DNA from 2 places in the Pseudonocardia sp. ICBG601 genome. Region 1 is predicted to be linked to the other one. Evidence: riboswitches for the same ligand, from Rfam matches in the RefSeq annotation. Region 1 holds a riboswitch; the other holds the start of a gene.
The links. A riboswitch is a leader RNA that binds a small molecule or an ion and turns the genes downstream of it on or off. The one in region 1 is predicted to bind thiamine pyrophosphate.
Positions count from the first base shown of each region.

Region 1 (7,566 bases):
GGCGGCCAGGTCGATCTCCCCGGTGAGCAGCACGAACATCAGGCCCATCGCGATGATGGTCGGACCGGCGCCCTGCTGGAGCAGGTTGGCGAGGTTGAGCAGACTCGGGAACGTGCCGCCCGAGTCGAGCACGCTGAACAGCACGAACAGCGCGGCCAGGCCGAGCAGCGCGGGCAGCGAGCCCAGGTCGCCGCCGCGCAGCCCGCGCAGGTAGGCCGTGATCGCCTCGCGGGTGGTGCGGGCGGTGGTGTCGATGCCGAAGTCGGCGGCCCGGTTGGCGGGGTTCGCCCGGCGGGCCGCGCTCTGCTCCTGCTCGGGCGCGGGCGTCCGTTCGGTCACGGTGTCTCCTCCCGGGCCGGCCGGGCCGGACGGGTCGGGGTGGGGGGCCATCAGGACACCGCCTGCTCGGGCCGCGGCAGCCCGAGCTCGCCGGAGCGGCCCGCGGTGATGAGCTGGACGACGTCGGAGTGGGTGACCTCGCGGGTCGGGACCTGCGCGACCATCCGGCCGAGGTAGAGGCAGGCGATCCGGTCGGACACCTCGAAGACGTCGGCCATGTTGTGGCTGATGAGCACGACGCCGAGGCCCTGCTCGGCCAGCCGTCGCACGAGGTCGAGCACCTGACGGGTCTGGGCGACGCCGAGCGCCGCGGTCGGCTCGTCGAGCAGCACGACGCGCGAGTCCCAGAGCACCGCCTTGGCGATGGCGACGGTCTGGCGCTGCCCGCCGGACAGCGACGCGACCGGGGTCCGGACCGAGGTGACGGTGCGGACCGAGAGCGACGCGAGGGTGTCGCGGGCGGCCTGCTCCATCGAGCCCTCGTCGAGCATCCAGGAGCGCCCGCGCTCGCGGCCGAGGAACATGTTCTGGACGATGTCGAGGTTGTCGGCGAGCGCGAGGTCCTGGTAGACGACCTCGATGCCGAGCTTGGCGGCGTCCGACGGGCCGGCGACGGTCACCGGAGCCCCCTCGAACAGCACCTCGCCGGAGTCGATCGGGTGGATCCCCGCGACGCACTTGACCAGGGTGGACTTTCCCGCGCCGTTGTCGCCGACGAGCGCGGTGACCTCGCCGGCGCGCACGGTCAGGTCGACGTCGTGCAGGACCTGCACGGCGCCGAAGCTCTTGGACACACCGCGCAGGGAGAGGATGGGGTCGGCCACTTCGGGCACCTTCCACGTGGGCGCCGGCCGGGCCGCGGCGGGATCACCGCCGCGGCCCGGACCGGCTGCGGGTCCTACTTGATGCCGAGCTGGCCGCAGGCGGCCTGGGTCTCGGCGTTGCAGATCTCCGAGGCCTTGACGTAGCCGGCGTCGGTGACCTTCTTGACCGAGTCCTTGGTGATCAGCTGCGGCTCGAGCAGCAGCGACTTGACGTCACGGTTGCCCTTCGGGTCCTCGACCGTCTGGGTGGCGACGCCGTCGGCGGCCGCGGTGTCGCCCTTGGCCAGGGCACCGGCGAGCTTCGCGGCGGCCTGCGCCTCCTGCTCGATCGGCTTGAACACCGTCATGTACTGGTCCCCGCGCAGGATCGCGGCGAGCCCGTCGGCGGTGGCGTCCTGGCCGGTGACCACGACCTTGCCGTTCAGGCCGTACTTGGCCAGCACCGTGACGATGGCGCCGGCGAGGCCGTCGTTGGCGGCGACGACGCCGTCGACCTTGCCGCCGTTGCCGGTGAGGATCTGCTCGAAGGTGGTGCCGCCGACCTGGTTGTCCCACTTGTCGATCTTCTGGCTCTGCACGAGCTTCAGGCCCCGGACTCGTACTTGGGCTTCAGCACGGTCTGCTGGCCGTTGTAGAACAGGGTCGCGTTGTTGTCGGTCGGCGCGCCCTCGATCTCGATGACCTGGGCGCCCGGCTTGTTGCCGATGCCCTGGACCAGGCCCTCGCCCTGCAGGGCGCCGACCTTCTCGTTGTCGAAGGAGACGTAGTAGTCGCTGACGCCGCCGAGGTTGAGCCGGTCGTAGTCGATGACCGGGATGCCCTGGGCCTTCGCCTTCTGGGCGACGGCGGTGCCGCCGTCGCTGCTGATCGAGGCGATGATCATGACCTTGACACCGCTGGAGATCATGCCGTCGGCCAGGGTGGAGAACTTCTGCTCGTCGCCCTGGGCGTTCTGGATGTCGGGGTCCATGCCCTCGGCGCGCAGCGCCGCGTCCAGCATGGGCTTGTCGAAGCCCTCCCAGCGGGCCGAGGAGTCGGTCTCGGGGAGGATCACCCCGACCTTCACCCCGCCGCCGGACCCGCCGGAGCCACCGCCGGCGGTGTCGTCGCCGCCGCCCGCGCTGTTCTGTCCGCAGCCCGCGACGGCCAGCAGCAGGCCGAGGCCCGCCGCCGCGACCGCCCGACGCAGCCGGGGACCGCGCCCCGTGTTCCGTGCCCCCATCGGGGTCTCCCTCCACGACGTTGTGGACCGCTCGCATGATCACGAACGGGTGAATGTTGCGAGCGCCAACGTATTGGGCGGAACCGGCTCCGCAACAGCCTTCTGAATCGAGACAGTTCCCGTTTCGTCATCACGATCCGGTCACGAACGCCTACTTTGTTGCCCTCGGGCACGATCCGGAGCGCCGGAACGCCGGCCCTGCCTCAGCCGCGCAGGGTGTCCAGCAGGTCCGCCTCGACCGCGGCCAGCGCCGGGTCGGTACGGCTGCGCGGACGCCCGGCGTCGACGACGAGCTCCCGCACCACCGTCGCCGGGCGCGGCGAGAACACCAGCACCCGGTCCGAGAGCAGGGCCGCCTCCCGCACGTCGTGGGTGATCAGGACCGTCGTCCAGCCGTAGCGGGCGCGCACCGACTCCAGCCAGTCCTGCATCGCGGTCCGGGTGAGTGCATCCAGCGCGCCGAACGGCTCGTCGAGCAGCAGCACCTGCCGGCCCGCGACGACGGTGCGCAGCAGCGCCGCGCGCTGACGCATGCCGCCCGAGAGCTCGCCCGGGCGGGCGTCCTCGAAGCCGGCCAGCCCGAACGGCTCGAACAGCGCGCGGGCGCGCTCGCGGGCCTCGCGGCGCGGCACGCGGGCGACCTCCAGCCCGAGGGCGGTGTTGTCGAGGACCGTGCGCCACGGGAACAGCAGGTCCTGCTGGGGCATCAGACCGAACGGGGCACCGCGCACCGGGCCGCCGTCGACCTCGATGTCGCCGGTCACCGTCGCCCGTCGAGGATGCCCGCCAGGGCCCCGAACAGCGTCGACTTGCCGCATCCCGACGGCCCGACGAGCGACACGAACTCCCCCGGCGCGACGTCCAGGCTCACCCCGGACAGCACCGGCAGGTCGCCGTAGGACACCGACAGGTCGCGCACCACGACCTTCACCGCGCACCTCCCCCGTCGTGGTCGGCCACGTACCAGGGCGTGACCAGGCGCTGGAGCAGGAAGGTCAGTGCGAACAACGTCACCGACAGCACGGCGGTGACACCGACCGCGGCGAGCACCAGGTCGGTGCGGAACTGGTTCTTCTGGAGCTGCATGAAGATCCCCAGGCCGGCCCGGGCGCCGACGTACTCGGCGAAGATCGCCCCGGTCACCGCGTAGGTGATCGCGATCCGCAGCGCCGTGAAGAACGACGGCAGCGCCCCCGGCAACCGCACGTAGCGGAACCGCTGCCAGCGCGAGGCACCCATCGACCGCAGCAGGGCGGTCGCGGCGCGGTCGGTCGCGGCGAAGCCCTCGATCAGCCCGACCGCCACCGGGAAGAACGTCACCAGCGCGATGACCAGCACCTTCGGCAGCAGGCCGAAACCGAACCAGATGATGAGCAGCGGGGCGATCGCGACCACCGGCAGCGTCTGCGAGGCCACCAGGAGGGGGGTCAGCGCCCGCCGCAGCCAGGGCGAGAAGTCCACCGCGACCGCCGCGGCCCAGGCCAGCGCCATCGAGACGGTGAACCCGATCAGCGTCACCTGGACCGTCGGGAGGGTGTTCGCCCAGAGCTCGGCCCGGAACGCCCAGCCCTGCTCGACCACCCGCAGCGGCGAGGGCAGCACCTGGGGCCGGGTGCCGGCGACGGTGACCGCGACCTGCCAGGTGAGCAGCAACGCGGTCACCAGCGCGACGGCCGGCCACAGCCGACGGGTCACGGTGCCAGGTAGTCGTTGGTGAACCAGGTCGAGAAGTCCGGCTTCTGCCGCACCGGGGCCCCGTCCGGCCCCGCGACGGTGCCGGTGTCGTAGAGGAACCCGGAGAAGCCGGCCCACTGCTGCGGGGTCTGGAACCCCACGCGGCCCCGCGCGTCGCGCAGGAAGCGCTCACTGAGCATCTGCGCGCCCCGGTCGACCAGCTCGTCGGAGGTGAACGCGCCGGGGTTGGCCTCCTTCAGCATCCGCGCCGCCGTCGCCGGGTCCTGTGCGGCCAGCGCGTAGCCCTTCTGGACGGCCTGCACGAACCTGCGGGCGGTGTCCGGGTTGTCCCGCAGCCAGGTCGAGTTGCCCAGCAGCAGCACGTTGTAGGAGTCCGGGAAGCCGTAGTCGGTGTAGCGGAAGGTACGGATCGGCTCGCCCCGCAGCTGTGCCTCGATCCCCTCGACGTTGACGAACGGCTCGGTGAAGTCGGCCTGCCCCGAGTAGAGCGCCTCGTAGGCGGCGGTGGACAGCACCTCGGTGCGGAAGTCTCCGCGCCCGCCGTCGGCCCGGATCACGGCCTGCATCTTCTGGTTCTCGCCGGGCCCGCCGAACCCGGCGTAGACCTTCCCGTCCAGGTCGCGCGGCCGCGTGAGGTCGGACCGGTCGGCGCGCACGGCGATCTCGGTGGCCCAGTGCTGCAGGATCGCCATGACCGAGGTGATGTCGGCACCCGCGGCCCTGGAGAAGGTGAACGAGTCCTGGAAGCCGATGCCGAAGTCCGCGGCGCCGGAGCCGACCAGGGTGTCCGGCGAGGTCTGGTTGTAGGGCAGGAACTCGACGTCGAGGCCGGCGTCGCGGAAGTAGCCCGCCTGCTGGGCGGCGAACAGCCCGATGTGGTTGGTGTTCGGCGTCCAGTCCAGCGCGACGCGGATCGGCCCGCCCCCGGCCGCGGCCCCGGAGCCGTCGCCCGCGGCGCAGCCGGACAGGGCGAGCGCGAGCGCCAGCACGACGGCCAGTGGACGGAGAGCACGTGACAGCACGGAGCGGCCTCCCTACGCCGGTGTGACCCGGATCAGGTTCGAACGGTCGGCGGCCGGTCCTGCCGCCCTCTCAGCCTCGGTGCGCGGGCTCCCGCGGTACGTCCGGAGACCTTACGCGGCCCGCCCGGTCCCGCCGGGGCGACGTCGGTCGCACCGCGCCGTTCGGACACCCCCCGTCACCGGAGCCGCGACTTCGGTCACCTGCGGTGATCGGTCGGACGCGCCGGGCGAGCCGCCGTCCGCGGCGGTGACCACGATCGTTATCCTCACCCACCACACCCGCGACGCTGTGTCACGGACCTCGCTCGCGGGAGCTGACGCGGAAGGGACGAGATGGCGGCCTCGCTCTGGACCTCCGGCACGACCGGGCGGCCGATGCCCGACCCGGCACCCGCCCTGGTGCGGGTCGCGTTGCAGGCCGGTTCCGTCTCCGTCGCGCACGCGGACGTCGCCGCGATGCTGTCCGGGATCTGCGTCGCACTGGTGCCCGCCGCCCGGGTCGGAGGTGCGGCGCTGCTGCTGCGCGAGCCCGCCGACCCCCGCGACGCCGAGGCCCGGCGGGTCTTCGGGTCCGACACCGCCGCCCTGCGCCTGGGCGAGCTGCAGCGCCGGGCCGACGCCGGGCCGGGCCCCGCCGCCGAGCGCGGCGACCGCACCCTGACCACGCCGGACCTGACCCGGACCGGGCCGCCCGAGCTGGCCGCGGCCGCGGCCGACTGCGGCCTGGTCCGCTCGCTGTCGGTGCCGGTCCCGGTCGCCGGGCGTACCGCGGGCGCCCTGCAGCTGTTCGCCCGGGGCGGGCCCGACGACCCGCTGGGCGAGCGGCTGGTCGTCGCGCTGGCGCCGGTGGTCACCGCACTCGCGGCCCGGCTCACCGACGTCCGCGAGCTGGCCCGGCTGCAGCTGGGCACCGCGGCGTCCGCGGTGCCCGAGCAGTCCGACGCGGTCGACCGCACCGCGCTGATCCCGGCGGCCCGCCGCTCCCCCGCGGCACCGGTGGCGCCGCGGGTGCCCGCCCAGCGGCAGGCCCGGCACCGCCGGCGCGACCAGACCTGATCCCCGGGGTCAGGTCTCCGGCCGGTCCTCGCGGGCCGCGCCCCGTTCGAGGAGCTGCTGGTGCTCCTGCAGGTAGGCCGACGCGCGCTGGCGGCTGACCCCGAACAGCCTGCCGATCCCGGCGATCGACTCGCCCTCGCCGTGCAGCGCGACGGCCTCCTCACGGCGGAACCTGCCACCCACGGCGCCCAGGCCGTCGAGGGTGCGGGTGAGGGTCTCGACGATCAGCAGCCGTGCCTCGCGCGGGACGATCTCCCGCCAGCTCAGCCCCTGCGCCCGCAGTTCCTGCAGCTCGGCCACCCGTAGGCGGGCCGAGGACAGCGCGGCGACCGACGCGTCCAGCTGGGCCGCGAGGGCGGCCAACGCGGTGTCGGCGTCGTCCGCGGGCCGGTCGCGGAGGTCCGCTCCGTCGTCCGCACCACGCTCGGTCGTCGTCACGCCGTCGAGCGTACGGGGGCGGCGACGACGGGCGGTGGCCGCGGCGTACCGTGATCCACGCAAGGGGGTTGCTCCCTCGAACAGGGCAATCCCGACAGTACGTGTGGAGGACGCGAATGGGCCGGTACGACGTCGTCATCGTCGGCGGAGGATCCGCGGGGGCGGTGCTGGCCTCGCGGCTCACGGAGGATCCCACACGCCGGGTGCTGATGCTCGAGGCGGGCCGCCCCGACCACCGCTGGGACCCGATCATCCGGATGCCCGCCGCGCTGTCCAAGGCGTGGGGCAACCCGCGCTACGACTGGTGCTACGTCACCGAGCCCGAGTCGGGTCTGGCCGGGCGCCGGATCGCCGTCCCGCGCGGGAAGGTCCTGGGCGGCAGCAGCAGCATCAACGGGATGGTCTACCAGCGGGCCCACCCGGGCGACTACGACCGCTGGTCCCGCCTGCCCGGCTGCGAGCAGTGGAGCTCGGCCCACCTGCTGCCCTACTTCCGCCGCCTGGAGCGTCGGACCTCCGAGCACGGCACCCCGCTGCCCGACGGCGGCCACGGCCCGCAGATCCTCGAGCAGGCCCCGGCGGCCGGCCCGCTGAACGCGGCGTTCCTGGCCGCGGCCCAGCAGGCCGGGCACGCGCTGGTCGACTCGACGAACGGTCCGGTCCAGGAGGGCTTCTCCCGCACCGAACGCACGATCTCGCGCGGGCGCCGCTTCTCGGCCACCGACGCGTGGCTGCACCCGGTCGCCGGCTCCCGGCCCAACCTGACCGTGCGCACTGGCGCCCTGGTCCGCGCGCTGCGCACCGACGCCCGCGGCACCCGGGTCATCGGGGTCCGCTACCGCGCCTCCGACGGCACCATCCGCGACGTCGACGCCGGCGAGACGATCCTGGCCGCCGGTTCCATCGCGACACCGCAGCTGCTCCAGGTGTCCGGTTTCGGTGACCCGGAGCACCTCGCGGGCATCGGCGT
Region 1 covers NZ_JAHLJA010000026.1:30,025-37,590, reverse strand. The annotation lists partial or broken gene KPL57_RS09350 (sugar ABC transporter permease) at 1-390, opposite strand, end outside; gene KPL57_RS09345 (ATP-binding cassette domain-containing protein) at 390-1,163, opposite strand; partial or broken gene KPL57_RS09340 (sugar ABC transporter substrate-binding protein) at 1,238-2,385, opposite strand; gene KPL57_RS09335 (ABC transporter ATP-binding protein) at 2,589-3,149, opposite strand; gene KPL57_RS69510 (ATP-binding cassette domain-containing protein) at 3,146-3,316, opposite strand; gene KPL57_RS09330 (ABC transporter permease) at 3,313-4,080, opposite strand; gene KPL57_RS09325 (ABC transporter substrate-binding protein) at 4,077-5,102, opposite strand; TPP riboswitch at 5,094-5,207, opposite strand; gene KPL57_RS09320 (hypothetical protein) at 5,436-6,158, shown strand; gene KPL57_RS09315 (hypothetical protein) at 6,168-6,596, opposite strand; gene KPL57_RS09310 (choline dehydrogenase) at 6,713-7,566, shown strand, end outside.

Region 2 (7,566 bases), on a different contig from region 1:
GATCTGGTACAACGCCGTGCTCCGCGCCGACCTCGGGCCGATCGTCGTGCGCGCCGGCGCCAACGTGCAGGACGGGTCGGTGCTGCACGGCGGCGACGACCCGGTCACCGAGATCGGCGAGGGCGCCACGATCGGGCACCTGTGCGTGGTGCACGGTGCCGTGATCGGGGCACGGGCGGTCGTCGGGAACGGCAGCACCGTGCAGGACGGTGCCCGGATCGGCGAGGGCGCGATGGTCGCCGCCGGGTCGACGGTCGCGCCGAACTCCGAGCTGCCCGCCGACCGGCTGATGCTCGGCTCCGCGGCGAAGGAGCGCGGCGAGCTGACCGAGCAGGCCCGCTGGTGGGTGCGGACCAACCCGGACTTCTACCGCGCCCTGGCCCGGCGGCACGCCGACGGCGTCACCCCCGCCTGAGGCCTCCCGATCGGTTCCGGCGCGTTCCGCGGAACGCGCCGGACCGTCAGTCCTCGCGTTCGGGGGAGCTCGCCTGTGCCCGGTAGCGGCGCGGGATCCGGCCGGCGTGCCGGGCGTCCCACCCCGCCTCCACCCCGCGGCGCATCGCGCGCGCCATCCGCTCCGGGTCGGCGGCGCGGGTGACCGCGGTGGCGAGCAGGACGGCGTCGCAGCCCAGCTCCATCGCCAGCGCCGCCTCGGAGGCGGTGCCGATCCCGGCGTCGAGCACGACCGGCACGCCGGCGGCGGCCACGATCATCTCGATGTTGTGCGGGTTGCGGATGCCCAGCCCGGTGCCGATCGGCGAGCCCAGCGGCATGACCGCGGCGCACCCGACCTGCTCCAGGCGACGGGCGAGGATCGGGTCGTCGTTGGTGTAGGGCAGCACGGTGAAGCCGTCGTCGACGAGCTGCTCGGCGGCGTCGAGGAGCTCGACCGGGTCGGGCAGCAGGGTCGTCTCGTCGGCGACGACCTCCAGCTTCACCAGGTCGGTCTCCATCGCCTCGCGCGCCATCCGCGCGGTGAGCACCGCCTCGGCGGCGGTCCGGCAGCCCGCGGTGTTGGGCAGCACGGCGATCCCGAGGCGGCGCAGCAGGTCCAGCAGCCCGGTCCCGCCCGCGACGTCGACGCGTCGCAGCGCCACCGTCGTCAGCTCGGTGCCGGACGCGACCAGCGCCCGCTCCAGGATCTCCAGGTTCGCGGCACCACCGGTGCCCATCACCAGCCGCGAGTCGAACAGGTGGTCGCCGAACGCGAGCTTGTCGGTCTGCACAGCCATGCTCATCCTCCCTGTACCGCGGTCAGGACCTCGACCCGCGCGCCGTCGGCGGGGCGGTGCCCGGCCCACGACGTACGCGGCACGACCTCCCCGTCGACGGCGACGGCGATCCCCCGCTCCGGCAGCCCGGCCTCGGCCAGGATCCGGGCGAGGTCGGCGCCGTCGTCGACGTCGCGGTGCTCGCCGTTCAGCACGATCCGCATCAGTGGTTCCCCTCCTCGCGTGCCCCGGCGGCGGCCGGGGCGAACCGTCGCGGGTCCGCCGCGCGGACCGGTTCCGGCACGTCGTCGCCGCGCAGCAGCGCCGCGACGGCCGCCGCGGTCACCGGTACCAGCAGCATCCCGTTGCGGCCGTGCCCGGTCGCCGCGATCAGCCCGTCGGGCCCGGTGCGCCCGATCAGCGGCAGGTTGTCCCGGCTGCCCGGCCGCAGCCCGGCCGCGGTCTCGGTCAGCGCGTACTCGGCGATACCGGGCAGGATCCGCTCGGCGTCGCGCAGCAGGTCGCGCACCCCGCCGACGGTGACGTCGGTGTCGAATCCGTTCTCCGCCGTCGTCGCGCCGACGACGAGGTCGCCGTACCCGGGCAGCGTCCTCGGCACGGCGTAGACCGGCCGTCCGTCGACGAGCGCCCGCACCGTCCGCGACGGCGGTGGCAGCGCCCCGGCGCGCCGGGTCAGCCGCAGGATCTCGCCCTTCACCGGGCGGACCAGCCCGTCGAGCACCGGGTGCAGCGACGACGAGTGCGCCCCCGCCGCGACGACGACCGCGTCCGCCGCGACCTCGGTCCCGTCCGCGAGCCGCACGCCGGTGACACGGACGCCGTCGTCGAGCACGCGCGCGACCCCGCGGTCGGAGACGACGACCCCGGCCCGCCCGGCCGCGGTCGCCAGTGCGGCGAGCAGCCGCCGGTTGTCCACCGACGGGTCGTCGGGCACCGACAGGCCGCCGCGGACCTCCGGGCCCAGCGCGGGTTCGAGGCGGCGCAGCTCACGGCCGGTCAGCCGGTGCACGTCGCGGCCGAGGGACTCCAGGTAGTCCGCGAGCGCGGTCAGCTCGGCGCGGTCCCCGGACCCGGTCGCGGCGACGACGGTGCCCTCCGGGTGCAGCCCGGCGTCGGTGCCGGCGTCGGCGGACAGGGCCGCGGCGAACTCCGGCCAGCGTGCGACCGAGTCCAGCCCGAGGGCGAGCAGGTCCTCCTCGCCGGGCCAGGCCTCGGTGACCGGGGCGAGCATCCCGCCGGCCACCCAGGACGCGCCGCGGCCGGGGGCCGGATCGAACACCGTCACCGACCAGCCGTCGCGGGCCGCCGCGCGGGCGACGGACAGGCCGACGGCCCCCGCACCCGCGACGACCAGCCGTCCGGCACTCGCGCTCATCGGATCCACCTCACTCCCTGCGCCGGCATGACCCGGATCAGGTTCGACGGTCGGGACCGCGTCGCGGATCCCCTCTCAGCCCGCTGTCCGGGCTCCCGTGGTTCGTCGTCGTCCGGGGCCCAGGCTACGCCGTAGCCTGCGAGCCGTGTCCGACACCGATACCCGTCCCGGCACCGGCGACACCCGGCGCGCCCGGCTCGACGGCCTCACCGACGCCCGTCTCTACCTGTGCACCGACGCCCGCACCGCGCGCGGTGACCTGGCGGAGTTCGCCGACGCCGCGCTCGCCGGCGGGGTCGACATCGTCCAGCTGCGGGACAAGGGCGGGCCCGACGGGCCGCTGGAGGCGAGCGCCGAGCTCGCCGCACTGGAGGTGCTCGCCGACGCCTGCCGCCGGCACGGCGCGCTGCTCGCGGTGAACGACCGCGCCGACGTCGCGCTCGCCGCGGGCGCCGACGTGCTGCACCTCGGCCAGGACGACCTGCCGGTGGCGTGGGCGCGCCGGGTCGTCGGCGACGACGTGCTCGTCGGCCGGTCCTCGCACAGCCCCGCCGAGACCCTGACCGCCGCCGACGAGGACGGCGTCGACTACTTCTGCGTCGGCCCGTGCTGGCCGACCCCGAGCAAGCCGGGACGCCCGGCACCCGGCCTGGACCTGGTGCGCACGGTCGCCGGACGGGCCCCGGCGCGGCCGTGGTTCGCGATCGGGGGCATCGACGGCGACCGCCTCGACGAGGTCCTCGACGCCGGTGCGGACCGGATCGTCGTCGTCCGGGCGATCACCGAGGCCGAGGACCCGCGCGCGGCCGCGGCGGCGCTTCGGGCCCGTCTGCGCTGAGCCCGGCCCCGCGGCGCCGGGATCCGGCGCCGCGGGCACGCGGGTCAGTTCTGCGTGCCGGACCCCTGGCCCGAGCCCTGGTTGCCCGAGCCCTGGCCGCCGGAGTTCTGCCCGCCCGAGTCCTGACCCGACTGGCCGGAGCCCGGCTGCTGGGTCGGCAGGACCCGGTTCAGCCCGTCCTGCAGCGGGTTCGACGAGCCCGAGCCGTCCTGACCGGAGTCCCGGTCACGGGTGCTGGTCGACGACTCCGACGTGCTGGTCCCCGACTCCTCGGTGGAGGTCGAGCTCGACGACGACGTCGACGAGTCGCCCCCGGAGCCCTCGCCCCGGTCGTTCTCCTGCTGGGCGGGGGGAGCACCGCCGCGGACGACGTTGCTCACCGAGGTCCCGGACGAGCCGGACAGCGACGAGCCCTTCACGAACTCGATGCCGGAGATCAGGAACATCGACACCGCGAAGGTGACGACGCCGAGCACCGCGGACACGATCACCGTCTTGCGGGTGACCCGGACCCGGCGGAACCGGCCGTGGCCCGCTCCGGCGGCGCGGGTGGTGCCGCCGGGTGTCTGCCACGGGTCCAGCAGCACCGTCTCCTCGCCGGTGGGCCCGGCGAGACCGTGGCCGGCACCGTTCTGCGCGGCGACAGCGGTGCCCTCGGCGACGCCCTTGCCGCGCCGGGTCGCCTTGTCCTTCAGCTCGAGTGCCTTGTCCTTGCTGACCTCGAGCGAGCGGGTGAACAGCGTGGTGGCCAGCGTCGAGATGATCGAGCCGAGCGCCGCGCCGATCACCGTGCCGACCGCGCCGAGGAACGAGCCGAGCACCGCTGTGACGATCGCCGCGCCGGCGCCGGCTGCGATCTTCGTCGGGCTGAGGTCGGCCTTGAGGCCGCTCGCCTTCGTGGTGTCCGACGAGGCGTCGCCGGAGCCGTCACCGGACCCGCCCGAGCCTCCGGACCCACCGGGCCCGTTCGGTCCACCGCCGACCGGGCCCACCGGACCGCCGGGACCGGCCGCGCGGGTCGTGTCCGACGCGGGCGGCAGCACCCGGGTGCGCGGACGCCCGCCGGGCGGGGTCCCATCCGGCACGCCCGGCCCGGGCACGACCGGGTTCACCGGACGGCCACCGGGCGGGGTCTGCGTGGTCCGTCCGCGGACGGCGCCCGACGGCGGCTGCGGGACCCGGCCGCCGTGCGTGCGGGGCGGGTGCGCGGTGCGCTGGCGGGGCAGCCGCGGGGCGTCGGGGGCGGCCACCGGGCGACCGGTACCGGGTCGGGGAGCGGACGGCTGGGCGGGGGGACGGGCCGGGCCGGGGACGCCACGGGGGGCGTCGCCGAAGCCGGGCTCCGGGGGGCGCTGGTGTGGCATGGCTCCTTGCAGTGATCGTCGGTGCGGCGGCTCGCCCCGGGGGAACGTCCGGGAGGCCACGATTGCGCCGGACGATCACCCGAAGTGGTGACCTTCACACGACCGAGCGAAGGTCACGGGAAGATCACGATTCTAGCGCTACGAGGTGTCAGGGCCTGTCACCGGGGGTGACGGATGCCCGGGTGATCGGCCGGCAGGGCCGTACGCAGCAACGGCCACGACACGAGCACGCTCAGCCCGACCAGCACCGGGCTCAGCACGGTCCGCGCGACACCCAGGAGCACGACCTGGTCGGCCGCCCACAACGGGAGGAAGACCGACAGCCGTAGGACGTACTGCGCCACCCACGCCCAGGACGCCCGCTGGTACCCGCGGAGCAGGTCCGGATCGCGCCGCCACCTCGTGCGCTGTCCCAGCAGCCCGCCGACGACGACCCCCAGCAGCGGCCACCGCACGACGATCGAGATCGCCCAGGCCAGCGCGCTGCCGACGTTGGACACGATCTGAACCAGGAAGAAGTCCGACGCCCGCCCGGTCACCAGCGCGATCCCGGCCGCGACGACGACCCCGGCCAGCCCGAACAGCACCGCCCGCGGCCGCCGGCCCCGGTACAGCCGCCACCCGGCCACGACGGCCCCCGCGACGATCGCCGCGCCGGCCCCCCAGTTGATCGGGAACGCCGACCCCGCCGCCCCCGCGACCACCCAGGCGAGCACGAACGCGACCACCGGTATCGAGGCGTCCACGGCACCGGCCCGGCCACCGAGCAGTTCGGCGAGCCTCGGGTCCTCCCGGGACGCGGTGTGCGGAGCGCGATCGGACGTCACCCCGCTAAGGGTGCCCTATCCCGCGCGCCGGGTCGACGGGATCCGATTGGCGGACAGCCCGGAACAGGGTGATCATCGGCGTAACACCGGACATCGTTGCGGTGAACAACAGACAAGGCACGCGGAGGACCGGGGACGAGAGGGGGGCCGTGTCGATGCACCAGCAGAGGCACGCACAGCACCGGAGCTACGTCGCGATCGGCGACAGTTTCACCGAGGGGCTCGACGACCTCACCCCCGACGGCCGGGCCCGCGGCTGGGCCGACCGCGTCGCCGAGACCCTCGCCCACCGCCGCCCCGGCTTCGGCTACGCCAACCTCGCCGTGCGCGGGAAGGTGCTGGACCAGATCGTCGACGAGCAGATCCCGGTCGCCGAACGGATGCGCCCCGACCTGGTCACCTTCTGCGCGGGCGGCAACGACATCATCGGCTGGTCCTGCGACGTCGACGACCTCGCCGCCCGCTTCGACGCCGCGCTCGGCAGGCTGGTCGCGACCGGCGCCGAGGTGCTCATCTTCACCGGCTTCGACCTGCGCCGGATGCACCCGTTCATCCGCAGGCTGCGCGGCCGGATCGCCTGCTACAACGAGGACATGCGGGCCGCCGCCGAACGGCACGGCTGCCGCGTCGTCGACCTGTGGGCGATGGATTGCCTCGCCGACCCGCGGGCCTGGGGGCCGGACCGGCTGCACCTGGTCCCGCACGCGCACGAGCGGGTCGCCTGGCGGGTGCTGGAGACCCTCGGCGAGCAGGCCCCGGACTGGCGTGGGCCGTGGCCGGAGCCCGAGGGCGGGCCGGCCCCCTGGACCGCGCGCCAGGCCGAGGACCTGCGGTGGGTCACCCACCACGTGATGCCGTACCTGCGCAGGAGGCTGCGCGGCACGCACACGTGGGACGACTACCGGCCCAAGCGCCCGGAGCTCTCACCCCTCCAGGGCGCCTGAGCGCGGGACCGCTCGGCGCACCGGGGAACGGTCCCGGGCGGCGATGTGGGACGGCCGCGGCCGCGGGGCGGAGAACGGCGCCACGCAGGCGTTCTCGACGCTGTTGAACACCAGGAAGATGTTCGAGCGCGGGTACGGGGTGATGTTGTCCCCCGACCCGTGCATGCAGTTGGAGTCGAAGAACGTGGCGCCGCCCGCCTCGCCGGTCATCATCGCGATGCCGTGACGCTCGGCGAGCCTCGCGATCGACGCCGGGTCCGGGGTACCGATCTCCTGCTCCGTCAGCGACGTCAGGTGGTAGTCCTCCGGCGTCTCGCCGACGCAGGACACGAACGTCCGGTGCGAGCCCGGCATGATCATCAGGCAGCCGTTGAACGCGTGGTTGTCGGTCAGCGAGATCGAGCAGCTCACCGCGCGCGGCCCGGGCATGCCGTCCTCGGCGTGCCAGGTCTCGAAGTCGGAGTGCCAGAAGAACCCGCCGCCGCCGAGCCCGGGCTTGTAGTTGATGCGGCTCTGGTGGACGTACACCTCGGAGCCGAGGATCTGGCGGGCCCGGGAGAGCACCCGCTCGTCGCGCACCAGCCGGCCGATCGCCTCGGAGATCCGGTGGACCTCGAAGATCGAGCGGACCTCGTCGGAGGACTTCTCGACGACGCAGCGCTCGTCCGCGCGGACCGCGGGATCCCGGGCGAGCCGGTCCAGCTCGGCCTGGTACTCCACGATCTCCTCGGACGTGAGCAGGCCCGGCACCTGCACGAAGCCGTCGCGCTCGTGCGCCTCCAGCTCCTGGGCGCCGAACATGCCCGCGCTCGATCGCGGCCCCCATACGGTGGGCTCGGCACGGTCGACGAAGGCGGGGGTGTTCGAGACGCGGGTGGGGTAGCGGTCCCCGGCGGGGCGCGCGAGACGCGGTTGGGCGTCTCCGACCGGTGCGGTCATGGACCCTCCTGTGAGTCGCTGTGGGTTCGGTGTCCCTTCGGATGGAT
Region 2 covers NZ_JAHLJA010000148.1:221,337-228,902, forward strand. The annotation lists gene KPL57_RS30075 (gamma carbonic anhydrase family protein) at 1-415, shown strand, start outside; gene KPL57_RS30080 (thiazole synthase) at 462-1,232, opposite strand; gene thiS (sulfur carrier protein ThiS) at 1,235-1,435, opposite strand; gene thiO (glycine oxidase ThiO) at 1,435-2,607, opposite strand; TPP riboswitch at 2,605-2,713, opposite strand; gene thiE (thiamine phosphate synthase) at 2,744-3,445, shown strand; gene KPL57_RS30100 (hypothetical protein) at 3,490-4,695, opposite strand; gene KPL57_RS30105 (DUF3159 domain-containing protein) at 4,968-5,636, opposite strand; gene KPL57_RS30110 (SGNH/GDSL hydrolase family protein) at 5,792-6,580, shown strand; gene thpD (ectoine hydroxylase) at 6,560-7,519, opposite strand.
Region 2: another riboswitch for thiamine pyrophosphate. It lies ahead of thiO (glycine oxidase ThiO); the one in region 1 lies ahead of KPL57_RS09325 (ABC transporter substrate-binding protein).